DNA from 4 places in the Rhizobium bangladeshense genome. Region 4 is predicted to be linked to each of the others. Evidence: predicted binding sites of a transcription regulator. Region 4 holds the regulator's gene; each other region holds the start of a gene.
The links. The regulator LexA, encoded in region 4, represses DNA repair genes until DNA is damaged. The targets are predictions, from matches to a motif close to TGTTCNNNNTGTGTTCNG.
Positions count from the first base shown of each region.

Region 1: the regulator LexA is predicted to act here: its motif matches at 2,208-2,225, upstream of J2J98_RS04260 (PA0069 family radical SAM protein).
Region 2: the regulator LexA is predicted to act here: its motif matches at 1,747-1,764, upstream of J2J98_RS02775 (ATP-dependent helicase).
Region 3: the regulator LexA is predicted to act here: its motif matches at 2,482-2,499, upstream of J2J98_RS14500 (ribonuclease T2 family protein).

Region 1 is NZ_CP071612.1:886,379-890,588, forward strand. It holds gene J2J98_RS04255 (ribonuclease HII) at 26-715, opposite strand; gene J2J98_RS04260 (PA0069 family radical SAM protein) at 982-2,139, opposite strand; gene J2J98_RS04265 (glycosyltransferase family 2 protein) at 2,279-2,797, shown strand; gene J2J98_RS04270 (hypothetical protein) at 3,109-3,435, shown strand; gene moaB (molybdenum cofactor biosynthesis protein B) at 3,482-4,033, opposite strand; gene J2J98_RS04280 (4-(cytidine 5'-diphospho)-2-C-methyl-D-erythritol kinase) at 4,033-4,210, opposite strand, start outside.
Region 2 is NZ_CP071612.1:573,232-577,441, forward strand. It holds gene J2J98_RS02775 (ATP-dependent helicase) at 1-1,699, opposite strand, end outside; gene J2J98_RS02780 (hypothetical protein) at 1,802-2,068, opposite strand; gene J2J98_RS02785 (hypothetical protein) at 2,311-2,574, shown strand; gene J2J98_RS02790 (DUF982 domain-containing protein) at 2,796-3,038, opposite strand; gene J2J98_RS02795 (hypothetical protein) at 3,293-3,685, shown strand; tRNA gene J2J98_RS02800 (tRNA-Thr) at 3,732-3,806, opposite strand; gene J2J98_RS02805 (hypothetical protein) at 3,963-4,157, shown strand.
Region 3 is NZ_CP071612.1:2,974,199-2,978,408, reverse strand. It holds gene caiB (succinate--glutarate CoA-transferase) at 1-336, opposite strand, end outside; gene J2J98_RS14510 (DMT family transporter) at 354-1,310, opposite strand; gene J2J98_RS14505 (alpha/beta fold hydrolase) at 1,307-2,257, opposite strand; gene J2J98_RS14500 (ribonuclease T2 family protein) at 2,515-3,255, shown strand; gene ettA (energy-dependent translational throttle protein EttA) at 3,353-4,210, shown strand, end outside.
Region 4 is NZ_CP071612.1:2,040,052-2,044,261, reverse strand. It holds gene kdsA (3-deoxy-8-phosphooctulonate synthase) at 41-886, opposite strand; gene J2J98_RS09985 (VOC family protein) at 883-1,779, opposite strand; gene lexA (transcriptional repressor LexA) at 1,979-2,698, shown strand; gene J2J98_RS09975 (ComEC/Rec2 family competence protein) at 2,679-4,210, opposite strand, start outside.

The sequences.
Region 1 (4,210 bases), 1.2 Mb from region 4:
GACCTAGGCGTTTCGTTTTGAGCACCTATTCCGATAGCAGTTCGTCCATCTCAGGCTCGTCACCATCCTTCCGCAATGGCCGGAAACTCATCCGGTGCAGCGAGCAGGGGCCGTGCCTCTCTATGCCGGCGCGGTGCTGCGCCGTACCGTAACCGGCATGTGCGGCAAAACCGTAATCGGGAAATACATGATGCGCTCTTGCCATCATTCGGTCGCGCGTCACCTTGGCGACGATCGAGGCGGCGGCGATCGAGACCGAGCGGGCATCGCCCTTGACCACGGCCTGTCCTGGGCAATCGAGGCCTGGCGGCACATCGAGCCCATCGGTCAACACGTAACTGGCGGGAACGGCGAGGCTGCATATGGCGCGACGCATCGCGTCCAGGCTTGCCTTGCGAATGTCCGTCTCGTCGATGCGGGTCGAGCTGGAGGAGGCGATCGAGACAGTCGCAGTTGCCAGGATCTGGGCGAACAGTTCCTCGCGCCGCTGCGCCGAGAGCTGCTTGGAATCGTTAAGCCCCTCGGGAATGCGCTTCGGATCAAGAATGACGGCGGCGGCTACAACGGGTCCGGCCAGTGGCCCGCGGCCTGCCTCGTCGGCGCCGGCCACCGGCCAGTGGCCGGCCTTGCGAGCTTTGAGCTCGAGCTTGAAATCCGGCACGAGAGGGACCGTGTCGAAAAGCAGGGGAGAATCGGGTGGCGTGCGACGTTTCATGCGGCTGAACCTCGCACGCCAACCCGATTTCCCGCAAGTCCCCGGATCAGGGCGGCAGCCGGGGACCGTCCGGCGGATGGTGGCGGTCAGTGCCATCCGCGGGAATTGCGATCGAGGCTCGAAAACAGGGCGGTTTGTCGAGCAGCCGATACGCAAGCTGAAAGCAATTCCGAAAAGTTTGGAGCGGATTCCGTCCGGAATTGCACAAAACGTCAGTCATGATTCCGGGAACTGCCGGCCCCCGGCACTCGGTTGAAAACTGAAGGCTAGAGCAGCGACAGCTGCACGCCGCTGCCATCAGGTGGCACGAACAGATCGTCGCGCAGAGGCACGCTGCGTCGCGTCAGCTCGAAGCGTCGTGCCGCCATTTCGAAACGCCGTGCGATCTGCCAGGCATAGGGGCCGGCGCCCTTCATGCGCTTGCCGAATTCGGCGTCGTAATCCTTGCCGCCGCGCATCGAGCGCACCAGCGACATCACATGCCGGTAGCGATCGGGATAATGCTGCAGCAGCCAGTCGCGAAAGAGCGGGCTGACCTCGAGCGGCAGCCGCAGAATGACATAGCTCGCCTCGGCAGCGCCGGCAGCCTTCGCCGATTCGAGGATGCGCTCCAGCTCGTGATCGTTCAGCGCCGGGATCAGCGGCGCGGCCATGACGGCAGTCTGGATGCCTGCCTCCGAAAGCGCGTGAATCGTCTCCAGCCTTCGCGGTGGCGTGGCGGCGCGCGGCTCCATCGCCCGGGCAAGCTTGCGGTCGAGCGTTGTGACCGAGATGCCGACGCGCACCAGATTCTTACTGGCCATCTCCTGCAGAATGTCGAGATCGCGCAGGATCATCGCCGATTTGGTGACGATCGAAACCGGATGGTTCGCCTTGTTCAGCACCTCGAGGATGCCGCGCATGATGCGCCACTCCTTCTCGATCGGCTGATAGGGATCGGTATTCGTGCCGATCGCGATCACCCGCACCTTATAGCCAGGCTTGGCGAGCTCCCGCTCCAGCAGTTTCGCCGCGTCGGGCTTGGCGAAGAGCTTCGTCTCGAAATCAAGCCCTGCCGAGAGCCCCATATAGGCGTGCGTCGGCCGGGCGAAGCAATAGATGCAGCCGTGCTCGCAGCCGCGATATGGATTGATCGAGCGGTCGAAGGAAATGTCCGGCGATTCGTTGCGGGTGATCGCCGTGCGCGGTTTTTCGACCTGCACCTCGGTCTTGAACGGCGGCAGCTCCTCCAGCGTCTGCCAGCCATCGTCGAACGTCTCCCGCTGCAGCGCTTCGAAACGGCCCGTCGGATTCAGTCCCGCCCCACGCCCGCGTCGCCGATCGCCTTCGATCCTGAGGCCAGAGGATACGATCATTGCATCGGCAATATCTGCCGTATTGGCAGGCGCGAATGCGGCCTGCCCTGCCAGGGACTGCTCTCTCATCGGATTCTCCCGCGGCGGAAAGCCTTTGCCTCCGCCCGTTTTGATGATTAAATTCCTATCGGCAAAAAGAGAACAATGCAAGAACAAAATGAGGAAAAGGGTGCTGGCAAATAATTGTGCGGCGCATTATGAATAATCGATGTTGACGGTTGTTCTCGAGTGCCAGGATCAGGAATCCGAACTGGCGCAGACTTTATCGATATTGGTGGCAGGCGCGGTGGAAGGGCTCGTCAGCGATGTGATCGTGCTCGACCACGGTTCACGCGACGGCACGTCGCGGGTCGCCGACGCCGCCGGCTGCCGTTTCCATTCCCAATGGGATATCAAAGATGTCGTCCGCTCGGCCCGTGGCGAGTGGCTGCTCTTCGTCGAGCCGGGGGCAAGGCCGCAGGCCGGCTGGATCGATGAAATCGCCGAATATATCGCGCTGAACAAGACGCCGGCGCGCTTTACCGCATCGCGCGGCTACCGACGCCCCTTCTTCCAGCGCGTCGCTCGCGCCCGGCCGCCGCTGGAACTAGGGCTGTTGATGCCGAAGAGCCAGGCGCTCGCGACCGCCAGAAGCGGGATGCCTCTTGCCGACTTCGTCAAGGGCCAGAAGCCGCGCAAACTCTCCAGCGAACTCATTCCCTCCTGGGTCGCGCGCGCTGCGCGGTAACAACTCGACTTCCGCGACCAGGTCTTCGTCTGCTTCCTCTACGCCAATGGCCGCCTCTCACCCTAGCCCTCTCCCAGTACAACCGGGCGAGGGACGTCCCCTGCGAAAGGTCGGAGAGGGACGGAGAGGTCGCGGCATATGCCCTTGCCGCGTAAAGATGGCGCCCCATCGGATTTGGCGCTATAATTCGCTTATGGCGCCGTCGAAGCGCCTCGCTTCGCAAACGGACGCCATGGAATGCCGGTGAACGGCAGAACAGGTCGGCGAAAATCTCCTCTTCTGCCGGGTTCCCGGCGAAAAGGAGGTGCGTCATGCGACGGGGTATGATCTGTGGCCTGTTGGCCGTCATATTGCCGACACTGGTGATCGCGCATCCGCATTCGGCAGCATCGCAGGCGATGCTCAGTTGCGCAGGCCGATCCGACGTCGTCAAATTCCTGGACAAGAATTTCGCTGAGAAGCTGACGGCGGTCGGGCTTGTCAACCAGAACGCCGTTCTCGAGGTCTATGCCGCAAAAAGCGGAACCTGGACGCTCGTCGTCACGGATGTTCAAGGCATAAGTTGCATTCTGCTGTCGGGTGACAGCTGGGATTCGATGCCGGCCCTGTCGGGTATCGCCACAACGCATCGGCGCTGAAAATTCCGATCGACATTTGGACTGCATTTCTCGCGGCAGCAGCAGTCTATTTCTTCGCGCCGCGTTTCAGGTGCTCGTCTAGGCGCGGCATGATCTCGACGAAATTGCACGGCACGCTGCGATAATCGAGTTGCGCTTTCAGAATGCCGTCCCAGGCATCCCGGCAGGCGCCGGGCGAGCCCGGCAGCGCAAAGATGAAGGTCGAGTTGGCAACACCTGCCGTAGCGCGCGACTGGATCGTCGCCGTGCCGATCTTCTCATAGGAGATGCGGTGGAAGACGGCGGAAAAGCCGTCCATGCGCTTTTCGAACAGCGGCTCCAGGGCCTCGGGCGTCACATCGCGCCCGGTGAAGCCGGTTCCGCCTGAGGTGATGACGACGTCGATCTCGTCCCGCTCGGTCCAGGCCTTGACGCTTGCGGCGATCTTCTCCCGGTCGTCGGGCACGATCGCCCGCTCGACCAGCTTGTGGCCCGCCTCGGTGATCCGCGCCGCCAGCGTATCGCCCGACTTGTCCGTCTCGGGCGTGCGCGTATCGGAGACGGTGAGAACCGCAATGCCGATGGCGATAAAGGGCCGTTTTTCGTCCAAACCTGCCATCAGATGCCTCCCGAAACTGTTTGCGTCGCCTGGAAATACCAGTCTGGCCGCGCCTCGTGAAGAGCCGCCGCCGCATCTCGTGCGGTGGCCATGTCGGCAAAGATCCCGAAGCAGGTGGCGCCGGAGCCCGACATACGGGCAAGGAGCGCGCCCTCAGTCTGCAGCATCGCCGAGATC
Region 2 (4,210 bases), 1.5 Mb from region 4:
CGGAATGAATGGTCGACAGAATGAGATAGTCCTCGTCAAGAAGCGGTACGCCCGCCTGGTCGCTGGTCGCATCCGGCGGATCGAGGGTGAGCTCGGTGAGGAAACGCTCGCGTGAGGCATAACCCCCGGCGATCTGTTCGAGCTGCAGCAGATCGGCCTGCCGCGTGGCCGCATCTTCATGCAGCCGTTCCAGATGCGGCGCATACCATTGCCGCGCCAGCCCGATTTCCGCCGGCCAACCGGCCTTGCCGGATTTCAGCTCCTGCAGCATCGAAACGAAGGCCGTCCAGTCCTCGCCGGAGCGCGGCGGCGCCGGCATAGATGCCAGAGCAGACAACGGGCTCGCAACCTCCGCCATCAGATCGAGCGCCTTCTGCGCCGTCGACGGGCCGACGCCCGGCAGGATCTGCATCAGCCGGAAGCCCGCCACCCGGTCGCGCGGATTCTGCGCAAAGCGCAGGGCGGCCAGCATGTCCTTCACATGAGCGCTGTCGAGAAACTTCAAGCCGCCGAACTTGACGAAGGGAATGTTGCGCCGGGTCAGTTCCACCTCCAGCGGCCCGCTGTGATGGGCGGTGCGGAAGAGCACAGCCTGCTGCTTGAGCTTGAGGCCTTCCTCGCGATTGTCGAGCACCTTGTCGGCGACATAACGAGCCTGCTCGGCCTCGTCGCGCACCGAAACGAGGCGCGGCCGCTCCGCCGACTGCCGCTCCGTCCAGAGATTCTTGGTGAAGCGCTCCGAGGCGAGATCAATCACCGCATTGGCCGCCGCCAGGATCGGCTGCGTCGAGCGGTAGTTGCGATCGAGGGTGACGATATTGGCGGCCGGGCTGAAGGCGGCGGGAAAATCAAGGATATTGCGCACCGTCGCCGCCCGGAAGGAATAGATCGACTGCGCATCGTCGCCGACGACGGTCAGCCCCTGTCCCTGGGGCTTCAGCGCCAGGAGGATCGAGGCCTGCAGCCGGTTCGTGTCCTGATATTCGTCGACGAGCACATGGTCGAAGCGGCTGCCGATATCCTCGGCGATCACGCTCTCGCCCACCATCTGCGCCCAGTAGAGCAGCAGGTCGTCGTAATCGAGCACGTTCTGAGCCTGCTTCGCCTCGACATAACAGGCGAAAAGCTCGCGCAGCTGTTTCTCCCACGCCGCGCACCAGGGAAAGGCGTCGCGCAGCACCTGGTCGAGCGCGGTCTCCGAATTCACCGCCCGGGAATAGATGGCAAGGCATGTGCCCTTGGCGGGAAAGCGGCTTTCCGTCTTCGAGAAGCCGAGATCGTGCCGGATGAGGTTCATCAGATCGGCGCTGTCTTCCCGGTCGTGAATGGTGAAATCAGCATCGAGGCCGATCTGCTGCGCATAATCGCGCAGCAGCCGCGCGCCGATGCCGTGGAAGGTGCCGGACCAGGACAGCGCATCGGCCATAACGCCGGCATTCGAACCCAACACGTCGCGGCAGATGCGCTCGACGCGCCGCGCCATCTCGGCGGCAGCCCTCCGCGAGAAGGTCATCAGCAGGATGCGGCGGGGGTCGGCGCCCTTGACGATCAGGTGGGCGACCCGATGCGCCAGCGTGTTCGTCTTGCCGGAGCCGGCGCCGGCAATGACCAGCAGCGGTCCGGCAATATGGCTGCCGTCGGTGAGCGTGCCATGCTCCACGGCCATGCGCTGCTGCGGATTGAGCTTTTCGAGATACATCCAGCCGTCCGGTCGGGCTCCCGCAGAATCAGTGCGAGAAGATTAGATGTTCCTTGAATGTTCGCGATTTCAGCCGCTGTCAAGTCTGCAGCGCGGCGATCCTCAATCGGGGAAATCCGGTCCCACCTCGCGCCGCACTAGCTTCAGGCTGCGGTCGGGCTGGAGAATATAGGTTTCCTCCACACGCTGGCCCGTCTCATTGTAGAACTGGTTGTAGACGACGCTGCCGACCGGCGATTTGCTGAGCTTGGTTCGCGGTTGGCCGCCATAGGTGATGCTGCCGGGAATGGGTTCGAGCGCGGCCGTATCGGCCGAGGAGCAGCCGGCCAGCAATGCCGCTGCAAACAAGGCGGGCAGAAACGCTTTCATCATCGTCATCCCTTCTCAGACTGCCATCAGATATGGAACGGGCAGCCTCTTTCGCCAAGGGCTGCTTGCCAGTCACCTTCTCGAAGGTTTCGTGCGCCGGCGCGGCGGTGTCGACCGGGCGACCGAGATAGTGGCGCGCATCGTCGGCCGAGGCTATGTGCGCAGTCGCCTGCTGCGGCGCTGAGGGAACCAAGTGTCCTCCCACGGGTTGAAATGCCGGATCTGAAACGCTGGAGACCATCATGCAGACGCTTTCTCGCCTCTGGGCGTCCACCCTGATCATCGGCTGCGGCGTCTTTGCCGGCTCAGCCAATGCTTCACTTGAGACCGGCATGGATTATTCCGCTTTGCCGAAGGATCAGATCGCCCTTAACGAATATACCGAGACGACCGCCTGCGAGCCGGCGGAGCCGCACTATCTCCCGTCCTTCATCCGCGCGGCCGACGGCACGATCATCGGTGTGGGATATATCGAGATGGAGAATGAGACCGGCGCGGATTGCTGAAACCGATCAGCTCGAACGAGGCTCGCCTGCGTTTCCGGTGACGAGCCTCTGACCATCATCATGATGGCTGCGTGTTTTCTATCGAAACAGCTGGCTCAGGCGCAACGCCCTTTGCTCCAAAACCCGGCACCTGCTCGATGCAAGGTTAAGCGAAAATTAAACAATGTATCGTCGCGGCACAGTTCGCTGACCAACTGTAAACCGCAGGCGTCCCTGCTGCATCAATGCAGCTTCAGCTTCGCCTCTTCGGCCGCCGCCAGAAACTCGGCTCTTGCCTCGTCCATGCTTTTGCGGCCGTCCAGCGCCGCCCGGCAGGTGCTACGGGCTTTGATATAATGAAGCCCGCGCGAACTCGGCCAGAAATCTGCCAGACATTTCAACGCATCGAACGGCCCATTGACGGTTCTGAGGTCGGTGCCTTCGAAGCCGACCTTGACTGGGTCGTTCCATTTTTCCGTTGCCATCGATACTCCTCCACGATTGTCGACAGAAACACGGGTGCGACGCCTTCGGTTAGACAGACGCCGCCATGATAGGCATTCTAGCGCGATTTTTCGCGCCAACAATGGTGAATCGTTTGCTGTTGATGAGGCGAAATGCCAGCTTGAGTGAGGCGGATCGTCCGGGGCACGCCAGGGGATTTTGAGCAGTCGCAGAGAAGCTGTATGGCGCTGGGCGCTACTGCCGCTACCATGCCGGGAACGCCGAGGGGGGTCAGATGGGTTTAGATCGAAAATTGATCCAGGCTGTTTTTCTCTGTGCGGCGCTTGCAATGCCGGTTTTCGCCCACAGCGCAGAGGGGGCTGCTGACGAGGCGCTGCTCTCGCACGTCTCTACTGAGGTCATCCCTGAAATGCAGCGGGAATATATGCAGACTGCCGTCGGCAAGTTTGTGCACGCAATCGATATCGCCGCATTGCGCGCACGCGTGATGAGAGAGCAGACATTAGAACAATGGTATATCGAGGGTATATATAACGCGGTACCAACGAAGTTAACCGCTGAGCAGCTTGAGCGTTGGGCGGAGTCGCCATCCCTGCCCTACTATCTCGAAGCGACTGACATTCCCGATTGCGTTCATGGCAGGGTACTGCTTCCCACTTGCCGTTAGGGTTTCCCGGGCGCAGACGAAATAAAGTCGATCGCTGGAAGAAAACTGGTGCTGCCGAGTGGGATTGAACCACCGACCTCACCCTTACCAAGGGTGTGCTCTACCACTGAGCTACGGCAGCAGGACCAGGACCCGTGCGAGCCGGGCGGCTCAATTGCGGGAACGGGGCGGCTATTGCCACAGCTTGACGACAAGCGCAAGCCGCAAAATCCAACTTCGCGTGGATAGAGGTGCAAGGGACTTTTGGATCAGCGCGAATTCGGCTAATTCTGTTGACATGAACGACAAGACCGAAACCGGCCAGAAGAGCCGTAAAGAGGCGATCGAGGCACAGGCGAAACTGCGCCGCGAGCGCGCCGCCGAAAAGCTCAGGGAAAATCTCTCGAGACGCAAGCAACAGGTGCGCGCCCGCCGTTCCGGCCAGGCCGACGAAACAAATGGGTTGCCCGCCGCAAAAATGGACGAATCGTAATGTTCCGTCCCGGACGAATTGAAGCCTCTTCATAAATCCCCTAAACACCTCAC
Region 3 (4,210 bases), 930 kb from region 4:
GCCAACCTTGAAATTCTCGATCACCACATCGGCGGTGGCTATGAGGCGACGAACGAGATCCTGGTCCTCAGTGCTCTTGAGGTCGGCGGTGATGGAGCGTTTGCCGCGGTTGGCAGCGTGGTAATAGGCGGCCGAGAGATTTTCGCCGTCGGCAGCTTCGACGAAGGGCGGGCCCCATTGGCGCGTATCATCGCCGCCGTCGGGATTTTCGATCTTGATCACGTCGGCGCCGAGATCGGCGAGCATCTGTCCCGCCCAGGGGCCGGCCAGCACGCGGGCAAGCTCGATCACCCGGATGCCGGCAAGCGGCGGCTGTTTCGTCGCGGTCTCGATCATGTTCCTCCCGTCAATGTCTAAGGCGCCAGCGTCACCTCAGATGTATCGGATACGGGCTTTGAAGCAAAGCGGCGCTCACGCCAGAGGATGTACAAGCCCGACACCATGATGATCGTGATGCCGAGCCATTTGACTGCATCCGGAAAGTCGCCGAAGACCAGCCAGGCGAAGATCGTTGCCGAGACGATTTCGAAATATTGCAGCGGCGCCAGCGTCGACGCCGGTGCAGCGCGATAGGCGTAGACGCCGAGGATCCCGGCTATGGCGGCCGTGGCCCCTACGCCAGCGACGTAGAACCACGCGCTGCCCGCAGGCATGACGGGATCGAAGAGATCGGAGCCGCTTCCTTCGCCGACAAAAAGCAGGAGGACGCAGAAGAGCAAGCCCCAGATGCCCATCTGGAACTGCATCGACCAGGGGTCCTCCCTGTGTGAGAGGACGCGGGTCATCAACACGAAGATCGCAACGCAGAGCGCGCTGACAACGGGCAGGAGCGCGACATAGCCGACCTCCTCGAAGCTCGGCTGGATGATCAGCATCGCCCCGAAGAAGCCGACGCCGCAGGCGGTATAGCGCCGCCATCCGATCGTCTCCTTGAGGAAAATGCCGCCGAGGACCGTCACGATGATCGGCTCGATGAAGAAGATCGCGATCGCGTCGGCGACCGCCATGTATTTCAGCGTGGTTACGAACGAGATCATCGAGACTGTGATGATGAAGCCGCGGATGGCGTGGAACAGGCTCTGGCGCCACGAGAAGTCCCTAAATCTGCGCCGCCATAGCACGATCGGCAGCATGCAGAGCGCCTGCACGACGAAGCGGCCGGCGGTGATCTCGGCGGACGGGACTGTGACGACGGCGAGCTTGGAGAAGATATCAATGAGCGGCGAGACCATCACCGACAGAAACATCAGCACGAGCCCCGTCGTCACCTCGGAGGCAGACGAAGCGGTGCGGGCGGAGGGGCTGCTCATGATGGATTCTCTCTGGCTCGGAATATTGCGGGTGCCGCGTCGCACCAGTCCGCGAAGGCTGCGATCGCCGCGTCGGCGCCAATTTCGTTCAGCGTTTCATGCCGCATGCCCTGATATATCACGGTGGTGATCCGAGAGAAGCCCTTGGCTTTCAAATGGTTTGACAGCCAGAGCACGGCTTTTCCACGCTCCGTCGCGGGATCTTCGGCGCCGCCGACGAGATGGATCGGCATATCACGCGGCAGCCGGTCCACATGGAGTTTCTGCGGCGCGCGAAAGGTCAGCTCGAAGAGGTCGAGCCAGAGCGAGACCGATGCGTCGAAGCCGCAGAGCGGATCGGCGATATATTTGTCGACGTCATCGGCGCGATGCGACAGCCAGTCGAACGCCGTGCGGCCTTCCGGGATCGATTTTCCCCAAGCTCCGAAGGTGAGCTTCGGCAATAGGCCACTCGGTACGTCTGACCCCTTCAGCATCCGTTCGGCAAGCAGGATCGCCTGGGCAGCTCGGCCGGCAAGGCCGACAGCGAAATTCGAATTCCAGACGGCGACGGCGTCGAAGTCGGCCGGAGCGGTGACGATGGCATTGAGCGCGATGAGGCCACCCATCGAATGGCCGAAGAGGATCACCTTCAGGCCGGGATGGCGCGAGGCCGCATGGGCGCGCATGGCAATGACGTCGCCGATCACCCGTTCGACGCCATTCCGGCCGGCAAAGCGTCCGATCGGCGCGTCGGGTGCCATCGTCTCGCCGTGGCCGCGGTGATCATGGGCATAGACGTGATAGCCGCGCGCCGCCATCGCCTCGGCAAAGCGGCCGTACCGCTTCGAGTGCTCCGCTAAGCCATGCGATATCAACAGGATGCCGCGTGCCGGACCGGCGGCCTCGGCATGGTGATAGGCCAGCGACGCTTCCCCTATTGCGAGCCTTCGCGTATCAGAAAACATCCGGATCCTCCCTGCCGCAGCAGAGCAGATCGCTACTGCATAATTCCTTAAAGCGGAATCGATTTAAGGAATTATGCAGTAGCTCCAGGCGCGATAGTGTTCTTTGCGCGGCTTCGAACATGACGTGCCATGAACCACCGCATCTTTTCCGGAAATATACAGCTGACATAAATTCTGAATGTGTTTCGATTCAGGGTTGCTGTCGTTTACTCTTTGTGCTTATCTGTTCCCGCATTGTTCTTCTTTTGGGGGTTGAAATGAGCAGCATGCAGTTGCGTACCTTTACGTTCGCCGTATCGATGGTCCTTGCTGGCGCTGCCACGGCGCAGGAGACCGACGGCCGTACCCGTTTCATTCTTGCCGCGAGCTGGCAGCCCGCTTTCTGCCAGACGAACCAGAAGAAAGCCGAATGCGCCAGCCAGACCGGCGAGCGCCATGACGCGACCAATTTCTCGCTGCACGGCCTCTGGCCGATGCGGCAGGACTATTGCGGCGTCAGCGACGACCAGAAGGCCGCCGACAAAGACGGCAAGTGGGATGCATTGCCAGCGGTCGCTGTTTCGGCCGAGACGCAGGCAGCGCTTGCAAAGGCGATGCCGGGCACGCAGTCCGGCCTCGAGCGGCACGAGTGGATAAAGCATGGCACCTGCACGAAAATGAGCGTGGAAGACTATTTCGGCGTCAGCGTCCGTCTCGTGGATGCGCTCAACGCATCGGCCGTGCGCGATCTCTTTGCCGCCAATATCGGCAAGACGGTCAAGGCCGAGGCGATCAAGGCGGCTTTCGACAAGAGTTTCGGGCCCGGTGCGGGTGACCGCGTCAAGATGAGCTGCCGGCGAGCCGGCAATGTCAGAATGATCAGTGAGCTGACGATCGGCCTGTCTGCGGATGCCGGAACGGCATCGGGGAAAAACGCGAGCCTTGCCGATCTGATCCGGGGGGCGGGAAAAACCTCCTTCGGCTGTGACGAGGGCGTTGTCGATGCGGCGGGCTTTTGACCGGAATCCTGCGTAACCGGGTTTCGGCGTTGCTCACAGGCGCTGTTTCGCCTACATAGCGGCACGAAACGAAGTTTCCCGCCCGGAGCAGCGCAGCATGGCACGTCAATTCATCTATCATATGTCCGGCCTCAACAAGGCCTATGGCAACAAGAAGATCCTGGAGAACATCCACCTTTCCTTCTACCCGGATGCCAAGATCGGCATCCTCGGCCCGAACGGCGCCGGTAAGTCCACCGTGCTGCGCATCATTGCCGGCAAGGACAAGGAATATACCGGCGAAGCCTGGCTCGCCGAGGGTGCCACGGTCGGCTATCTCGAACAGGAGCCGCAGCTCGATTCCGCCAAGACCGTGTTCGAGAACGTCATGGAGGGCGTTGCCTCGAAGACCGCGATCGTTGATCGCTACAACGAATTGATGATGAACTATTCCGACGAGACGGCGGAAGAAGGCGCCAAGCTTCAGGACATCATCGACAGCCAGAACCTCTGGGATCTGGAAAGCCAGGTCGAGATGGCGATGGAAGCCCTGCGCTGCCCGCCGCGCGACGCCGATGTCACCACTCTTTCCGGTGGTGAGCGGCGCCGCGTCGCGCTCTGCCGCCTGCTTCTGTCGCAGCCGGACCTGCTGCTGCTCGACGAACCGACCAACCATCTGGATGCCGAAACCATCGCCTGGCTCGAAAAGCACCTGCGCGACTACCCCGGCGCCGTGATGATGATCACTCACGACCGTTACTTCCTGGACAACGTCACCGGCTGGATTCTCGAACTCGACCGCGGCCGCGGCATCCCTTACGAGGGCAATTACTCGGCGTACCTGCTGGCTAAGGCCAAGCGCATGGCGCAGGAAAATCGCGAGGAAGCATCACGCCAGAAGGCGATCAGCCGCGAGCAGGAATGGATTGCTTCCAGCCCGAAGGCTCGTCAGGCCAAGTCCAAGGCGCGCATCAAG
Region 4 (4,210 bases):
TGTCGTGGCCTAAACCACGATCATGTCAGCCTGTTGAACGTCAGGCCTTGGCGATTGCGTCGAAGGCAAGCAGCTTCTCAAGCAGGCGCGGCATGTCCCTGAGATAGACCATATTCGGGCCATCGGACGGTGCGTTGTCGGGGTCCTGATGGGTTTCGAGGAAGACGCCGGCAATTCCCGTCGCGACCGCCGCACGCGCCAGCGTTTCCACGAACTCCCGCTGGCCGCCCGAGGAATCGCCCTGCCCGCCCGGCTGGGCAACGGAATGCGTCGCATCGAAGACAACGGGAGCGCCCATCGCCGCCATAATCGGCAGCGAGCGCATGTCGGAGACCAAAGTATTGTAGCCGAAGGAAGCGCCGCGCTCGCACAGCAGCACGTTTGGATTGCCGCTGGCGTTGAGCTTCTTCAGGACGTTCTTCATGTCCCAGGGTGCGAGGAACTGGCCCTTCTTGACATTGACGGCGCGGCCGGTCCTGGCGGCGGCGATCAGAAGGTCGGTCTGGCGGCAGAGGAAAGCCGGGATCTGCAGGACATCGACGATCTTTGCCACCTCCGCGCATTGCTCGGCGGTGTGGACGTCGGTCAAGACGGGAAAGCCGAATTCCTTTTTCAGATCGGCAAAGACCTCCATGCCCTTCTCCAAGCCGATGCCGCGCTCGGCCGAGAGGGAGGTGCGGTTCGCCTTGTCGAAAGAGCTCTTGTAGACGAGGCCTATGCCGAGCTTGCCGCAAAGCTCTTTCAGCGTGCCGGCCACCATGAAGGCATGATCGCGGCTTTCCATCTGGCAGGGGCCGGCGATCAGCGACAGGCGGCCTGTATTGGAAAAGGTGACTTGACCATCGCCTTCGCCGATCTTGACTTCGGAATTCGTATCGGAGCTCATCGTGGTTCCTCGAAGGCAAAGAGCGTGCCCTGGCCGGGCGCGGGCTTCACCAGAATGCGGTTGTTCTTACGCGTATACGTCACCCCGTTAGCAGCCAAATGCGCTTCTGTCACGGCAAGATCGGCGACATTGAAGAGGATTGCCCGGCCGCGCAGTCCTCGCTCGGCGGGTGAGACCGCGGTCTCGAAATAGGCCTCCAGCCCCTCCGGCGTCACCAGGCTGATCCTCGCATTCGAGGCCGCGATATTGACGCCAAACCCGGTTTTCTCGGCTGCCGATTGCGCTGCGGCAAGGCCGACGAAGGCGGCGAAAGCCGCCGGCTCCGGTGCGCAGAGCGCCACCTCAGCAATGCCGGTGACGCCATTGTCATGCCTTTCCAGCGAACCGCGATCGGCCGGCAACGGGTTGACGCGCTCGACGGCAAAGAGAAGCAGATCGGGCGCGCGGAGATCGCCGGCAAAAGCCAGTCTGAAGCTCCCGATGCTCTCGGAACCATCCGGCATTTTCATAGTCCGACTAAACTCCAGCATCTTGCCGGCGCTCGATCCCTTGTCGATGAAACTCTTATGATCGAGCCCGCAATCCCCGGTGCCGAAGGCTATCGCCGAAAGCCCCTCCTCGCCGCAGCGGAAGCGAAAGGCCTGGTTGCGGGCGGTAAAGACGTTACCCTGCCGCGCCGATAGCTCGCTCTCCTCGACGCTCGCTACACCGAGCGGCTCCAGATAGGTCTTGTCGGCAAAGAATACGCAGGCATTCTCCGTGCCGAAGGGGTGGCGCGCATCGGCGGCAACGGTGAAGCCGAGTTTCCCGAGCCTCTCGCGCGCCAGGTCTATATTGACGACAGGCAACACGACATGATCCAGCGGGTGCGGCTTGGCGGAATGGTCTTTCATAATGTCCCTCTCCCTGAAATGGCATGAGATGTGCGACGGCACGCGGTCAATTCAAGGCTTGCGCGCCAAATCCGGCGAATGAAAATAAAAATCTCAACGAGTTGACGGGAAGTTTTACGGAAATTTAGCTACTTGCAGAACACATATGGAACATATAGTGTCTGTTCTGGATTTGTTTCAATCACGGGGTCTGACGTCGATGCTCACGCGCAAACAACAGGAGCTTCTCCTTTTCATTCATGAGCGCATGAAGGAATCCGGCGTTCCTCCCTCTTTCGACGAAATGAAGGATGCTCTGGACCTCGCCTCAAAATCAGGCATCCACCGCCTGATCACGGCGCTAGAGGAACGCGGCTTCATTCGCCGCCTACCGAACCGCGCCCGAGCGCTCGAAGTGATCAAGCTTCCAGAGGCCTATAGCCCCAGTCTTCAACCGCGCCGCGGTTTTTCGCCGAGCGTCATCGAGGGCAGCCTCGGCAAGCCCCAGCCGGTCGCCGCCCCTGCTGCGGCAAAGGCGGTCGCAGACAACGGCAACTCCGTCTCCGTGCCGGTCATGGGACGTATCGCCGCCGGCGTTCCGATTTCGGCGATCCAGAACAACACGCACGACATCGTCGTTCCCGCCGATATGCTTGGCTCCGGTGAGCACTACGCGCTGGAGGTCAAGGGCGATTCGATGATCGACGCCGGCATCTTCGACGGCGATACCGTGATCATCCGTAACGGCAGCACTGCAAGTCCCGGCGATATCGTCGTTGCCCTCGTCGACGACGAGGAAGCAACGCTGAAGCGTTTCCGCCGCAAGGGCGCATCGATCGCCCTGGAAGCCGCCAACCCGGCCTATGAGACCCGCATCTTCGGACCCGACCGCGTCAAGGTGCAGGGCAAGCTGGTCGGCCTCATCCGCCGCTATCACTGACGCTGGACGGGCCGGAATCGGTAAAACTGTTGCTGCGCCAATCATAGGCGCGGTGGCGCATCCATGGCCGCGATAATGCATCGAAGGCCGTCGCGACCTCGAGGCCGCTCTCAGTGAAACGCAATTCGACCGAACCGGTCCTGCGCAGCGTTTCGCCGGTAAACAGCGCCGCACCCGAGCGGCAGCTGGCGAAGCGCAGGCGTACAGACGTCACGACAATATCGCCGGCATCGCAAGCGGGGCCGAGATAGGCGGCATTTTCGATGACGGTCACGATATGACCGTTTGCAAGCTTGGCTATGCACCAGGCTTTCCTGAGGCAGGAAAAGCTTTCCGCCTCAGCGCCGGCCGCGGCCGCCTGCATCGCGATCTTCGCTTCGTTCTGCTGCTCGCGGGAAAGCCTGAGGCGCCTCTCCTTATCCTCCGGGATCGCAGGACTATCCAGCATCCTCGGCGGATTATGCACCGTCAGAACGAGCGCCCTCTGCCACTGATCGAAGATGAAATCCGGCGGCCTTTCGCGATTGGAGGCCATTGCTGCCGGCGTGACGACCGCGACGAGCGCGCCGTCTTCCGAAATCACCAGATCCGCCGGCCGGGATGCCGGCAGAACCACTACTGCAAGCGTCGAGACGGCGATGAGAGCGGTGCCGACCTGGCGCAGCCGCGTCCGCAGCAAGGTCATCAGCAGGAAACCTGCCACGGCCAGCGTGAAATACCAGCTGGGCAATCGACCGACGCCGATATTCCCGCCCCAACCGGATATCGTCTTTGCCACCACGATCACCAGATCGAGGCCGAATCCGACCACCTTCCAAGGCAATATATCAAGCCCGAAAGGCATGAGCAGCATCGCCAACAACCCGGCCGGCATGACGATGAAGGAGATGATCGGCATGGTCGCGAGGTTTGCCGGGAGACCATAGGCCGTCAGGCGATGAAAATGCTCGATCGAAAACAGCGCCGTGGAAAAGCCGCCGATCAGCGAAGTCAGGAAAACGCCGCTGAAAAAGCGTGCGACCGCAGCGGCCAGCAGCAGGGCCGGCATTTTCGGCAGGGCGCTTTCGCCGACGCGCCGTTCCTTCCACAGCTGATAAGCCGATACCAGCGCCAGCGTCGCGGCAAAGGACATTTGAAAACTCGGGCCCAGGACTTCGGAAGGTGAGATCGCAATGATAACAAGCGCGGAAAGAGCGACGTTGCGCAGGCTAATCGACGGCCGGTCGAAGAAGACAGCAATCAGCATAATGGCCATCATGATGAAGGCGCGCTCTGCCGAGACGGCGAAACCCGAGATCAGAAAATAGGCCGTGACGGCGATGAGCGCTCCGGCGGCGGCGAATTTCTTGGTCGGATAGGCCTGAGCGACACCGGGAAAGAGGCTGAGCAGCATCCTAAAGCCGACGAAGAAGATGCCGGCCGACAGAGCCATGTTGAGGCCTGATATAGCGATAATATGGGCAAGGCCTGACTGGCGCAGCGCGTCCGTCGTCTCGTTCGAAATCGCGCGCC